Regions from separate parts of the Pectobacterium quasiaquaticum genome, predicted to be linked through region 3. Evidence: riboswitches for the same ligand, from Rfam matches in the RefSeq annotation. Region 3 holds a riboswitch; each other region holds the start of a gene.

Region 1 (4,530 bases), 1.0 Mb from region 3:
TAATTCATTAATAAAAAACCGACGATTAGGGAGCTGAGTGAGCTCATCGCTGAATGACTGTATTTTGGCTTCGATGTACTTATCGTTGATTTTATAGATCAGGTTATACACGCCAAACCCGACGCCAAACATACCAATGATTCTCAGTAAATCCTCAACGTAATATCCAATAAATTTAGTCTGATAAAAAAACTCATCCATAAAATCAAACGTGGCGGAGCATATCCATGCGTGTAGCGCGAGGCGAATGGATAAAGCCGAAGTATGGTTAAGTGATATTTTACTGGTACAGGATAAGATAAAAAAAAGAAAAATCAGTGCGATCGCATCGGTATAAAATCCAGGATTGTTGTGCAACTGCTCCTGAAAATCTCGATGCTTTAAGAACAGGACATTAAATATAACGATCAGTGCTGACAATAACAGGGCGAGCCTTATGGAATAAGACGACTTCTTATTTTTATCAATAAAATCATGATCATATTGTTTAAAAGGCATCGCTCACCTCCTCTTGTATCACTTTTTAATCCTATCATGAAACAGATAGAACAGATTCAGTATTATGCTAACTGATGGGGTACTCTAGAGAATGACTGACGTAAGGCGGGCAGATGCTGCAACAGCAGACGCCTGATTACTCAGGCGTCTTTACCGATTAAAAATCGGCTCTCAGTACCACGCGGTAGCGGGCCTTGCCGTCACGTACGTGCTGGATGGCATCATTGATTTTCGACATCGGGAACAGTTCCGTCTGCGGCTTCACGTTGGCACGCGCAGCGAGCTTCATCAGAGAACGCAGCTCATGCGGTGAACCGGTAGAAGAACCGGAAACGCTGCGGTCCCCCGCGATAAGCGTGAAGGCTGGAACGCTGAATGGCTTCATCACCGCGCCGACGGTATGGAACTTCCCGTTATAGGCGAGCGCATTGAAGTAGGGTTGCCATTCCAGATCGACGCTCACGGTGTTGATGATGAGATCGAACTGACCTGCCAGTGCGGTCAGCGCCTGCGGATCGCGACTGTTGACGACCTTATCAGCACCCATCGCCAGCACTTCCTGCTCTTTGGCTGGGTTAGAACTGAACGCCGTGACTTCACAGCCCATCGCGTGCAGGAGCTTAATCGCGATGTGACCCAGACCGCCGATACCGATCACACCGACGCGGCTGGTTGCGGTGATATGGTGCATTAACAGTGGTTTGAACACGGTGATGCCGCCGCACAGCAACGGACCTGCCGATTCGATATCAATTGAGTCAGGAAGCGGGATAGCCCACTGCCAGTTTGCGCGAATCTTATTGGCAAAACCGCCTTTATTCAGAATTGTCGGCACGCTGCCTTGTTGGCAGTTGGTTTGGCTACCGCTGATACAGGCATCGCAGTGCCCACAGCTGCGTGCTGTCCAACCAATGCCGACGCGCTGACCCACCTTTAATCCTTTGCTTTTCGCCGCGTCACCCAACGCGTGTACACGGCCAATCACTTCATGCCCGCCAACCAGCGGATAGCTCGATATACCCCATTCGTTATCGATCATCGACAGGTCGGAATGGCACACGCCGCAGTAATCAACCACGACTTCGACGTCTTCCGCCTGCAGCTCACCCGCATCAAACTCATACAACTCCAGCGCTGCGCCTGCTTCCGGTGCGGCATAACTCTTTATCATCGTCATCACAATTTCCTCAGTATGGGTTTGATTAACCAGTCTAAAGGGTTATGACGTTTTTCTCTATGTCACAATGTGCCTGTGGTTTTTCATTTTGTATCAGGTGGGGAAGGGAGCGGGCAGCGCTTGCTTTGCGTTACCCACTTACTTATGCTGCAAAGCGTAGTACATGACTCGGGGTGCCCTTCTTTGTGAAGGCTGAGAAATACCCGTACCACCTGATCTGGATAATGCCAGCGTAGGGAAGTCACGGTATGCCCCACCGGTTGCCGCCTTCTTCCACGCCGGTTGGGAGACTTATGAACACGCGACCCACCGACTTTTCTGCCGCTCAGGCAGCAACATCACTCACTCAATTCCGTTCTGCGTCGCCGGCAATGGTGGTCGATCCCGAAGAAGCCGCGCAGTTCAGCGTGGTGGCCGATGCGCTGCTGATTAATGTCGGAACGCTGGAATGCACGCGTGCCGAGGCGATGCGCGCGGAGGATCTGGCATGAAGCGTATCAATGCGTTGACAATTGCGGGCACCGATCCGAGCGGCGGTGCGGGGATTCAGGCGGATTTAAAAGCCTTTTCTGCGCTGGGCGCTTACGGCACCTCGGTCATTACCGCGCTGGTGGCGCAAAATACGCGCGGCGTGCAGTCCGTCTACCGGATTGAACCGGATTTTGTCGCAGCGCAGTTGGATTCTGTGCTGAGCGATGTGCGTATCGACAGCGCCAAGATTGGGATGCTGGCGCAGACCGATATTGTTGAAACCGTTGCCGAACGCCTGCGTCGTTACGCGGTTCCTTTTGTGGTGCTGGACACCGTGATGCTGGCGAAAAGTGGCGATCCGCTACTTGCGCCCGAGGCGGTGGAATCGATCCGCCGTGAGCTGCTGCCGCTGGTGTCCCTGATTACGCCCAACTTGCCGGAAGCCGCCGCGCTGCTGAATACGTCACCCGCCGCTAACGAACGGGAAATGCGTGAGCAGGGGGAAGCGCTGCTGGCGATGGGCTGCCAGGCGGTGTTGATGAAAGGCGGCCACCTCAGCGAAGCGGAAAGTCCGGATTGGCTGTTCAGTCGACAGGCTGAGCCACAGCGCTTTAGCTCTCCGCGTGTGAATACACGCCATACACACGGCACGGGCTGCACGCTCTCTGCCGCGCTGGCGGCACTGCGACCGCGTCATAATAGCTGGGGCGAAACGGTCAAGGTCGCGAAGGACTATTTACAGCAGGCATTACAGCAGGCCGACACGCTGGAGGTCGGGCACGGCATCGGCCCTGTTCATCACTTCCATCGCTGGTGGTAAAACGCACATGCAACCTGAAATATGGCGGGTATAAGTAAATTGACTTGTACTTTACGTGACACATTTGCCAGTAATTTCAAACTAAATTAAGCGTATTCGGCATAGACAGTGCGGGGGCAACCGGTTACTTTGCTGTGAATTCTTGGCGTTAATGTGAAATAGGATGTGGGGATAACATATGGCAGGTTCTGCGCGCAGTGCGATGGCTGCCAAGGCGCTTCAGACGATACTCAATATCGGCCTGTTGGTGCTGGCAATTATTCTGGTGATTTTTTTAGTCAAGGAAACGTTCAATCTGGCGAAAGTGCTGTTGATCTCCAACGAGAAAGATTCCTCCTATCAACTGATAGAAGGCATTGTGATCTATTTCCTGTATTTTGAGTTCATTGCGCTGATCGTGAAGTATTTTCAGTCCGGCTATCACTTCCCGCTGCGCTATTTTATCTACATCGGCATCACGGCCATCATTCGCCTGATTATTGTCGATCACAAAAGCCCGTCGGATACGCTGGTGTATTCCGCAGCGATCCTGCTGCTGGTGGTGACGCTGTACCTGGCAAACAGTAATCGCCTTAAGCGAGAGTAGTAGAAACAGGAATAGTTGAAACGCGCCGCTATTCCAGCAGCGAGCATTGGGGCGGCAGCCGACAGTGAATCGCGGCGGGAAGCACCTCGATATGGAAGCGTTTGGCGGTGAGCGGCTCGCCGTCCAGATTAAACGTCATATCATCTGGGGCGGTGATCTCCAGCCAGGGCAGGATAGCGGAAATCATGTTCTGGTTTTCGCTACCGGTAAACCAGGCCTGCAACATATTCGGCAGCAACTCGGTTGCCGACAGTACGCTTAGTTCCAGTAGCCCGTCGTTGACCAGCGCCTCTGGGCAAAGCTGCTGCCCGCCGCCAGCCTGGCGGCCATTTCCCACCGCGATAACCAGCGTATCTCCCGACCAGTGAAAATCCGGTCCGCGTATCTCACAGCGTTCAGCTTGAAGCATGTCCATGCGGAAGAGCGCGTGCAGCATGTATGAGGCGCTCCCGAGCGCGGCCTTCATCTTGGCTGGTGTTTCGGTGGTGATGCGCGTGGCAAATCCGCCCGTCGCCATGTTGATGAAGTAATGGCTGTCGTTCACCTTGGCGATATCGATCGCGCTGGCGCGGCCTTTGATAGCCAGCGTTAGCGCGTTGTGCATCTCCATCGGAATCTGACAACTGGTGGCAAAATCGTTGGCCGTACCCAGCGGCACAATTCCCAGACACGGACGCACCGCTTCCGGCTGCACCGCTAAGGCGGCGGCGACTTCATTGACGGTGCCGTCGCCACCAGCGGCAATCACATTATCCGCTTTGAGCTGGATCGCTTCTTCTACATAGCGTTTAGCATCACCGTATTCCCAAGTCACGCGGACATGCAGCGTATAGCCCTCCTTGCGTAGCTCATCAATGGCTTCGCGAAGTTCTTCATTACCTGCACTTTTTCCATTCAGAATCAGCAGCGTCACCGGATTTTTTTCCATGACCTATTTTCCTAAGCAGGATAGTGGAATTAATAATAGTCACTAAATCG
Region 2 (4,530 bases), 970 kb from region 3:
AGCACAGGCTGTTGCAGCACGGTAACCAGCGATCGGTTCACGCCATCCACCACCACGGCCAGTAAAGGAGGGACGACCAGCAACAACAGCGCACCAATCAGCAGCCCATCGGTGAGGCGGCTTAAGGCGCTATCTTGTGGGTTGCGCCAGGCAAGCTGCTGTGTGCTGCCGACGGGCAGAATGCGCCCCAGCCGCTGGCTCAGCAGTACCAAACCAAGACAGCAAACCATCTGAATTAACGCCAGCAGCGCTGCGCGCCCCGGATCGTAATCAAAGCTTAATGCCTGATAGATAGCCAGCTCAATGGTGGTTGCCTGCGGGCCGCCGCCCAGCGACAGCACGGTGGCGAAGCTGGCGAAGCAGAGCATAAAAATCAGTGCGCCAGTGGGTAAAATCTGCCGACGCAGGGCGGGCCATTCCAGCAGTCGGAAATGCTGCCAGCTGTTCATACCCAGATTCGCGGCCAACTGACGTTGCTCGGTAGCGATGCCTTCCAGCGACTGCAACAGCAATCGGGTTGCCAGCGGCAGATTAAAGAAGACGTGCGCCAGCAGGATGCCCTGCAACCCATAGGGCGAAAATGTATATTTCAGGTTAAACCAGCCCAGCGCAGAAGCCAGCCAGCCTTGGCGACCGTAAACGCTGAGCAGGCCAAAAACGGCAACCAGCACGGGCAGCACCAGCGTCATCGCGCACAGGCGCAGCAGCCAGCGGTGGCCGGGAAAGCGTCGTCGGTACAGCGCTCTGGCGAGAAACATGGCTGGAACGGTAGAAAACAGCGCGGAGAGAAAGGCCTGCCAGAAGGTAAACCGAATGACATGCCAGAGATAGCTGTCATGCCATAGCGTGCGCCACTGGCTTTCGGGCGCCTGTAGCCACAGAGCGCCGAAAGCCAGTGCGGCAACGGAAATTAACAGCGTGGTGGCCAGTAGCCCCGGCCACAGACGTCCGCCGATCAGTGGCTGACGGCGCGTTGCCATGCCTGAATCCACTGCGTCCTTTGATCGGTTACTTCCTGCGCGCTGAACTGCATGGCTCTTTCCGGCACCGCGAGCGTCGCGAAGCCTGCTGGCAGATCGGTTTTAACCGCCGGATACATCCAGTTTGTGGTAGGGATCGCCTGCTGGAACGTTGGGCTTAGGATGAACTGCATAAAGCGTTTTGCCAGCTCGGGATTTTTGCTGGAAGCCAGCTGTCCGGCGACTTCAATTTGCAGATAGTGCCCTTCGCTGAAGGTCGCTGCCGCGTAGTTATCTTTCTTTTCTTCAATGATGTGATAGGCCGGCGACGTGGTGTAACTCAGCACCAGATCCGCTTCCCCTTTCAGGAACAGACCGTAGGCTTCACTCCAGCCTTTGGTGACGGTAACGGTTTTTTTCGCCAGCTTCTGCCAGGCTTGCGGCGCATCGTCGCCATACACTTTCTGCATCCACAACAGCAGCCCCAGTCCCGGTGTACTGGTGCGTGGATCCTGATAGATCACTTTCCACGGTTCGTTGCTGTCCACCAGCTCATGCAGGCTTTTCGGCGGGTTCTTCAGCGTGTTTTTGTTATACACAAACGCGAAATAGCCGTAGTCATAAGGCACGAACGTCTTATTGTTCCAGCCGCCCGGCACCGTGACGGCGCGGGTGTCCAGATTGTGTGGCGCAAACAGGCCGGTTTGTTCCGCCGCCTGCAACAGGTTGTTGTCCAGCCCCAGAATGATATCCGCTTTGCTGTTCTTGCCTTCCATACGCAGACGGTTCAGCAGCGAGGCACCATCTTCCAGCGCGACGAAGTTCAGTTCGCACTCGCACTCTTTTTCAAATGCGGTCTTGATGACAGGGCCTGGACCCCACTCGGAAGCAAATGAATCGTAGGTATATACGGTAAGCGCAGGCTTGGCGAACGCCGAAGCAGAGAGCAGTAGCAGGCAAGACAGGCTGGTTTTCAGCACGGTGGCTGAACGCGGTAATAATTGATTTAACACTTTGCACTCCTGAGAATCATAGGGTGGCAAAGGACTTTGAGGCAGCAATGAGCAGCACTCTCAAATCCCTTCGCCGGTATTAACCGGATCAGGTTCGACGGGTATCTTCTCAGCGAAAAATTTTCCGCACCCCGTTGAGAACGGCACATTGTAAAGGGTTAAGTCGGGCAGCGAAAGGCTCTCAGCGTTCCGGCGGTGCGAACCAGGCAGATTTAAAATCAAACCAGCCGAGCATATTCATCCTGACGCCGCGCATACTGCGCTGCCCCTGAAGCTGTAGCCAGTGATGCAGAAGAGGGTGCAGTTGGCCGCTGGCGATCAGCTTTTCACACCACTCTGCCATCGGCAGCGTGTGGTTACGCCACTGCTGTGCGTCTGCATGCAGATCGTCATCCAGACAGTGCTGTGCCAGCGGGAGTTCGTAGAGCATCGCGAATAGGGAGAATTCGATAGGCAGGTAACAATTCAGGCTACCAAACCAGATATCGCTGTCGGCATTGCCCTGATACCAGTCTTCGTAGCTGACCGTCTGAATATGTAATGTGACGCCATGTTGTGCCAGCAGTGTGCGCATTATCTCGCTTAATATCCGATATTCAGGGTGTGCCTGATAGAACGTGAGCGTGACGTCCGTTAGCCCTTTCGGCATGGATTGCGGTACATCGGGATGGTGATGGTGCCAGCGCGGTAGCAAACTGTAGGCGGGAGACCAGTCACGCTGGTTGCTGATATTGGCGTGGTTGAGTAGCGAAATAGGGTTAAATACCTGCCTGAGCCATCGCTGAGCTTCCGGTCGTGATGCTAACGGCGAACGCTTATCGAATAGCAGGAAATAGCCGCCTTCTTCCATCCGGCTTTCCAGCTGTTCGTGACGAGAATTGTCAGACTGGAGTTGGATAGATACCGGCATCTCCTCTGGCTCGTCGGGCAAGACCCAAATATTGACCTCATCAATTAGCGCCCGATAGCCAAAATAATCATCGAAGGCGCGGATCTTTAACTGGTTGCTGTTATTGCGCACCACGGCGTAAGGACCGGTACCAATCGGGTGTTGAGCGAAATCGGGGAGCGTTTGCCATTCCTGCGGCAAAATCATGGCGTGCACGCTGCCCAATAGCCACGGCAGCCATTTATCCGAGCTGTTTAGCCGAATATCAATCACGAAGGGCATCGGTGATATGACGGTTTCAAGGTGCGCAAACAGTGGCCAGGCGCTGAGGCGCTTGAGGGAGGTGATGACATCCTCCATCGTGAGCTCGCGACCGTGATGGAAGCGGATGGCCGGACGCAGATAAAATCTCCAATGCAGGGGGGAGATCATCTGCCAGTGATGAGCCAGATCGGGCTCAATTTCCCCATTTTCCTCATTTATATTGGTGAGTCCGCTGAAAATTTGTCGGGCAATGTGCATCTCTGAACGCCGTAGCGCCGAGCCGGGCAGTAAATTGCGTAAAGGACGGTAATAGAGGATGCGCAGAATGTGTTTCCCCTGCCGGAAGCTCCGCCCAAGGTGGGCTAGCAACATCTGGCGCACTGCTTCTTTGTCACCCACCAACTGCACTAGCTGCTCAATGCGATCCTGCTCCAGCAGATCCTCAGCGCGCTGCTGCTGTAGCGCCAGTCCGGTATAAACAAACGATAGCTGAGAGCGTTTTCCCCTGCCGGCTTCTGCCTGCCAGATCAGCCAACCTTCTTGCTGCATCGCGTTCAGCAATGAGCGGATATGGCGGCGGGAACAGTTCAACACCCCGGTCAACTCTTGCAGCGTGGTGTCGGTGGTTTGCCCCTGAAAGTGCTGCCACAGGCGGATGAACTGTTGTTGCAATCGAGGGGAAGACATAAAAGAGGAACTCCCAGCACTAAAGTCATCAATTTATCTTTCCCTATATTACGCCGATACTTTGCAACAAGAAAAGAGAGGAGGTAGCTGATGGCGATTTCCCGTTTGTACCCGTTCTATCAAACCTACTTATCGACCTGTAAAGCAAAGTGGTTGCGATGGATGTCTACCCAACAGCGTATTGCATTACTACAGCAGGCGACGCAGTGGCACCTGAAAGACATGTCTGACGACGAGTACCGTCATTGGCTTTAGGCGGTGCGAAACAATTTATTCTGAGTAATGGTGACGTTTCACCAGCCAGCGAGTTTTTCGCTGGCTTTTTTTATGGTGTTTACCTGCTGCGGGTGGTTTGCAGGGTAGTGAGGTCGCAGCGGCGTTGTTTACGTGATGCTTTTATATTCAGAATGACGAAATAATAAATCAATCAATAATGTTGAATGTCAAATCGTATTTTTTTCAATAAAAAAGAATGAGTTCGCTAATTTATTTTTTCTTTAATAATTAATATTAATGTAATAATAATGACTAAAATAGTTCATTAAGTTAGCGTAATGATTCCAATTATAAACTGTTTTTTTTGAAACTATTTCCGTTGAAATCATAGCGATTTTTTGTGATGACGCTCCTATGTATAAAATTATTTCTTATACGCCACTGTTTTTTATCTTGTCTTTAACGCACATTATCACAATCTTTAAATGTTATGTAACATGTG
Region 3 (4,530 bases):
CCGCCAATTGCAACCGTGGGAAAACGGTCTTGCAGATCGGTGATGTGGCGCGTCAGTTCGGCCAGTCCCTGCGGCGCTGATGGCATGTCTTTGGTTTGGGTTGGGAAAATATGCCCCAGCGCGATATAGGACGGGTTGATTGCCACCGCACGCGCCAGCTCACGATCGTCGTGCGTGGAGACGCCTAACCGCAGGCCAGCTTGTTTAATCGCGGCTAGATCGGTGGTGTCCAGATCTTCCTGCCCCAGATGTACGCCGTATGCCTGATGTTTGACGGCCAATCTCCAGTAGTCATTGATGAAAAGCTGCGCCTGATAGCGGCGACCCAAGGCGATCGCCTTGATCACCTCGGCTTCAGCTTGTTCATCTGACCGATCTTTGATTCTCAGTTGGATCGTTTTTACCCCGACGCTGAGTAGTCGTTCGATCCATTCCACGTTATCGACAACGGGATACAGCCCCAGCCGCTGCGCCGTTGGGGCAAAAGGCGTCGAGTCCGTCATTTGCTCTCCTCGGTTTGCAGGCTGGTGGCGCTGTGATAAAGCTCGCTGCCGCGAGAACGGAATTCCTGCGACATCTGCGCCATACCCACTTCAATCGGTTTGGCTTCCGCTTCCTGTTTCGCCGCGTAGTCGCGTACTTCCTGTGAGATTTTCATCGAGCAGAATTTGGGGCCGCACATGGAACAGAAGTGGGCGACTTTACCGGATTCTTGCGGCAGTGTTTCATCGTGGTAGGCGCGGGCCGTTTGGGGATCGAGCGCCAGATTAAACTGGTCTTCCCAACGGAATTCGAAGCGCGCTTTTGACATGGCGTTATCACGGATCTGCGCGCCAGGATGGCCTTTCGCCAAATCGGCGGCGTGGGCGGCGATCTTATAGGTAATCAGCCCCTGTTTGACGTCTTCTTTGTTCGGCAAGCCAAGATGTTCCTTCGGCGTCACGTAGCAGAGCATCGCGCAGCCGAACCAGCCGATCATGGCGGCACCGATGCCGGAGGTGAAATGATCGTAACCCGGAGCGATATCGGTAGTTAGCGGGCCGAGCGTATAGAATGGCGCTTCGTGGCAGTGCTCCAGCTCTTCGGTCATGTTGCGGCGAATCATCTGCATCGGAACGTGCCCGGGGCCTTCGATCATTACCTGAACGTCGTATTCCCAAGCGATTTTGGTCAGCTCGCCCAGCGTATGCAGCTCGGCAAACTGGGCTTCGTCGTTGGCGTCCTGAATGGAACCGGGACGTAAGCCGTCACCCAGCGACAGCGCGACGTCATAAGCGGCGCAGATTTCACAGATTTCGCGAAAATGCTCGAACAGGAAGCTCTCTTTGTGATGCGACAGGCACCACTTCGCCATAATGGAACCGCCGCGTGAGACGATGCCGGTCAGGCGTTTGGCCGTCATCGGCACGTAGCGTAACAACACGCCAGCGTGGATGGTGAAATAGTCCACCCCTTGCTCGGCCTGTTCCAGCAGCGTATCGCGGAACATTTCCCAGTTCAGGTTTTCCGCCACGCCGTTCACTTTTTCCAGCGCCTGATAAATCGGTACCGTCCCGATTGGCACGGGGCTGTTACGCAGAATCCACTCGCGGGTTTCGTGAATATAGCGACCAGTGGAGAGATCCATCACCGTATCCGCGCCCCAACGGGTAGACCAGACCAGCTTTTCCACCTCTTCTTCGATGGAGGAGGTCACGGCGGAGTTGCCGATATTGGCGTTAACCTTCACCAGAAAGTTGCGACCGATAATCATCGGCTCTGATTCTGGGTGGTTGATGTTGGAAGGGATAATGGCGCGACCGGCGGCCACTTCCTGACGGACAAATTCCGGCGTGATGTTCTCCGGCAGTAGGGCTCCGAAACTTTGCCCCGGATGCTGCTGGCGCAGCACCTCACCGCGAATGCGTTCGCGTCCCATATTTTCGCGAATGGCGATAAATTCCATTTCCGGGGTAATGATCCCCTGTCGGGCATAGTGGAGCTGGGTAACGCGTTGGCCTGCTTTGGCACGCAAAGGTCGTGGCAAATGTTCGAAACGCAGATGATCCAGACCGGCATCCGCCAACCGCTGTTGGGTGAAATCAGAACTGACGCCGGATAGCGACTCGGTGTCGTGACGTTCTGCAATCCAACTGGCGCGCAGCTTCGCTAGCCCAACGCGGACATCGGGTTGCGCAGCGGGGTCGCCATAAGGCCCTGACGTATCGTAAACCGGGATTGGCTCATTGGGCTCGTATTGGGGGTTGTCTTTACTGCCGCCGAGTAACGTCGGGCTAAGCTGAATTTCTCGCATTGGCACGTGGATGTCATCACGTGAGCCCGCAAGGTAAATGCGTTTGGAATTGGGAAAGGCGGTACCCTGTAAGGTTTCAATAAACTGCTGGGCGGCGGCACGCTGTTCACGGCGACCCGATTTTGACGATACTGTTTTTATAGACAAAGGTTCTGTAGACATAGCAAGTTCCTGTAAGACGTAAAGGGAAGATTGCTTGTCTGGAGCCGGAGGGAGTAATAATGATATTGGGCGTCAGAGCAGGTATGTAGGAATACGCAGCCTTGGGCTCAATAGGGGGGCATTACTCTTGTTCCCTTCGCAGGTATTAACCCGATCAGGTTCCGCGGATCCCGAATTAACGGTCTCAGCCTGTGCGCTCATAAGTTTCGTCATAACGATTGATTTCGTAAAACAAAACACGAGCACGCTAGGCACTCCGACAAGATATACCCGTCTCTTAAACGGGCCAATAAAACCCCTACACTGTATGTCGGCAAAACGCGGATGTCAAAGCGTGCCGCTTTTGCTTTTACAATGTGTGATGATGTCCTGAAATAACGTCAAATGACGGCTATTTGTCGTAAACCTGCTGAATCATTCTGTCTTCTAACGTAAAACGTTCCTCCAGCGCTTCGCCGACGTGGGAGAGTGCCTGCTGGAATTCGAGGCAGTTATCATGGTCGATGGCTGCCGCCAGATGGCTATCGTAAAACGTCATAATTTGCTGCGTGTTATTTTGCAGGGCGAAGTCGAGCTGGGTGGAAAGCGCTAATACTTGTTCGCTGTGCGTCGCTGCTTCATGCAGCATTTTTTCGTATAAATGAAAGTGGCCGGTAGAAAGATAGTCCACCAGATTCTGGCAAAAATTATCCAATGCCTCTTCATCCAGAAGAGAAAGCGTTTCCTTATTCGGCTTGATGCCAACCAGATGATAGTAAGCCACCAGAAGCTGCTTACGCGCTTGTAGCCATTGGTCGATTAACGCATTATTGCCACCAACGTATTCAGTTAGACTTTGTAGCTGGTTTAGCATTGTTGACTCCGTGAACGGTAAGAAATAACTGAAATCCCAGTTATAAAACTTATGTAATCACTCTGAATGTAAAATGCCAGTGAAGTGGCAGTGGAGCAATAAAAAGATATGGAACAGACGCTAAAAGGTGATGAAACCGGCTGGTGGGTGGTTAGCGACGCGGTACAAATCTGGCTCCCTCAGGGAGTACTGCCGCGCGGAACGGCTATGGCGTGGTCGTTGCAGGGGAAAACGGCTCGCCAAATCGGTGAATGGCAAGGACTGCCTGTCTGGTTGGTGTGCCAGGGCCGCGATACCGATATGGCATCGGTTCGCCAACTGCTCGATCAGGACGTGGATTTATTCCAACTGGCAGGGCGAGGCGTACAGTTGGCTGAGTTCTATCGTTCTCATCGTTTTTGTGGTTATTGCGGCCATGATATGGTGCGGAGCAAAACGGAGCTGGCGTGCTTATGTCACCACTGCAAAGAGCGCTATTATCCGCAGATCGCGCCTTGCATCATCGTCGCGATTCGCCGTGGTGATGAGATTCTGCTCGCGCAGCACAATCGGCATCGCGGAAACATGTACACCGTACTGGCTGGGTTTGTCGAAGTGGGCGAAACGCTGGAGCAGACGGTCGTGCGTGAGGTAATGGAAGAGAGCCAAATTCAGATAAAAAATCTGCGCTATGTGAGCTCGCAGCCTTGGCCATTCCCTCATTCTCTGATGATGGCGTTTATGGCCGACTATGCAGGTGGTGAAATCAAGCATGATCCGAAAGAGCTACGTGACGCGGGCTGGTTCCGTTATGACCAACTCCCGCAGTTGCCTCCACCGGGCACCGTGGCGCGTCGGCTTATTGAAGATACGGTGGTACTGTGCCGCACTTATCACGAGAACGAAGGCTGACGTGGTACTCTTTGCGTCATAAAGCGTTTGCCTTATAACGCATCCGTTTCATCACATCTATCCGGTGTAGAACCGCCGTGAGGTTGAAAGGAAAAGAACATGACTGATCTGAAAAACGATCGCTATTTGCGGGCGTTATTACGCCAACCCGTTGATGCCACCCCGGTGTGGATGATGCGTCAGGCGGGGCGTTATCTGCCGGAATATAAGGCAACGCGCGCGCAGGCGGGTGATTTTATGTCGCTGTGTAAAAACGCAGAGCTGGCTTGTGAAGTCACGTTACAACCTTTACGGCGCTATGCGCTGGATGCGGCGATCCTGTTCTCTGACA

The links. A riboswitch is a leader RNA that binds a small molecule or an ion and turns the genes downstream of it on or off. The one in region 3 is predicted to bind thiamine pyrophosphate.
Region 1: another riboswitch for thiamine pyrophosphate. It lies ahead of IG609_RS05800 (hydroxyethylthiazole kinase); the one in region 3 lies ahead of thiC (phosphomethylpyrimidine synthase ThiC).
Region 2: another riboswitch for thiamine pyrophosphate. It lies ahead of thiB (thiamine ABC transporter substrate binding subunit); the one in region 3 lies ahead of thiC (phosphomethylpyrimidine synthase ThiC).

The regions. Positions count from the first base shown of each region.
Region 1 covers NZ_CP065177.1:1,261,740-1,266,269, forward strand. The annotation lists gene IG609_RS05790 (GGDEF domain-containing protein) at 1-498, opposite strand, end outside; gene ahr (NADPH-dependent aldehyde reductase Ahr) at 656-1,675, opposite strand; TPP riboswitch at 1,835-1,931, shown strand; partial or broken gene IG609_RS05800 (hydroxyethylthiazole kinase) at 1,969-2,151, shown strand; gene thiD (bifunctional hydroxymethylpyrimidine kinase/phosphomethylpyrimidine kinase) at 2,163-2,966, shown strand; gene psiE (phosphate-starvation-inducible protein PsiE) at 3,145-3,552, shown strand; gene yegS (lipid kinase YegS) at 3,581-4,480, opposite strand.
Region 2 covers NZ_CP065177.1:3,736,232-3,740,761, reverse strand. The annotation lists gene thiP (thiamine/thiamine pyrophosphate ABC transporter permease ThiP) at 1-980, opposite strand, end outside; gene thiB (thiamine ABC transporter substrate binding subunit) at 956-1,939, opposite strand; TPP riboswitch at 2,020-2,116, opposite strand; gene sgrR (HTH-type transcriptional regulator SgrR) at 2,154-3,812, opposite strand; gene sgrT (glucose uptake inhibitor SgrT) at 3,903-4,067, shown strand.
Region 3 covers NZ_CP065177.1:241,924-246,453, forward strand. The annotation lists gene thiE (thiamine phosphate synthase) at 1-503, opposite strand, end outside; gene thiC (phosphomethylpyrimidine synthase ThiC) at 500-2,455, opposite strand; TPP riboswitch at 2,570-2,724, opposite strand; gene rsd (sigma D regulator) at 2,847-3,308, opposite strand; gene nudC (NAD(+) diphosphatase) at 3,417-4,199, shown strand; gene hemE (uroporphyrinogen decarboxylase) at 4,299-4,530, shown strand, end outside.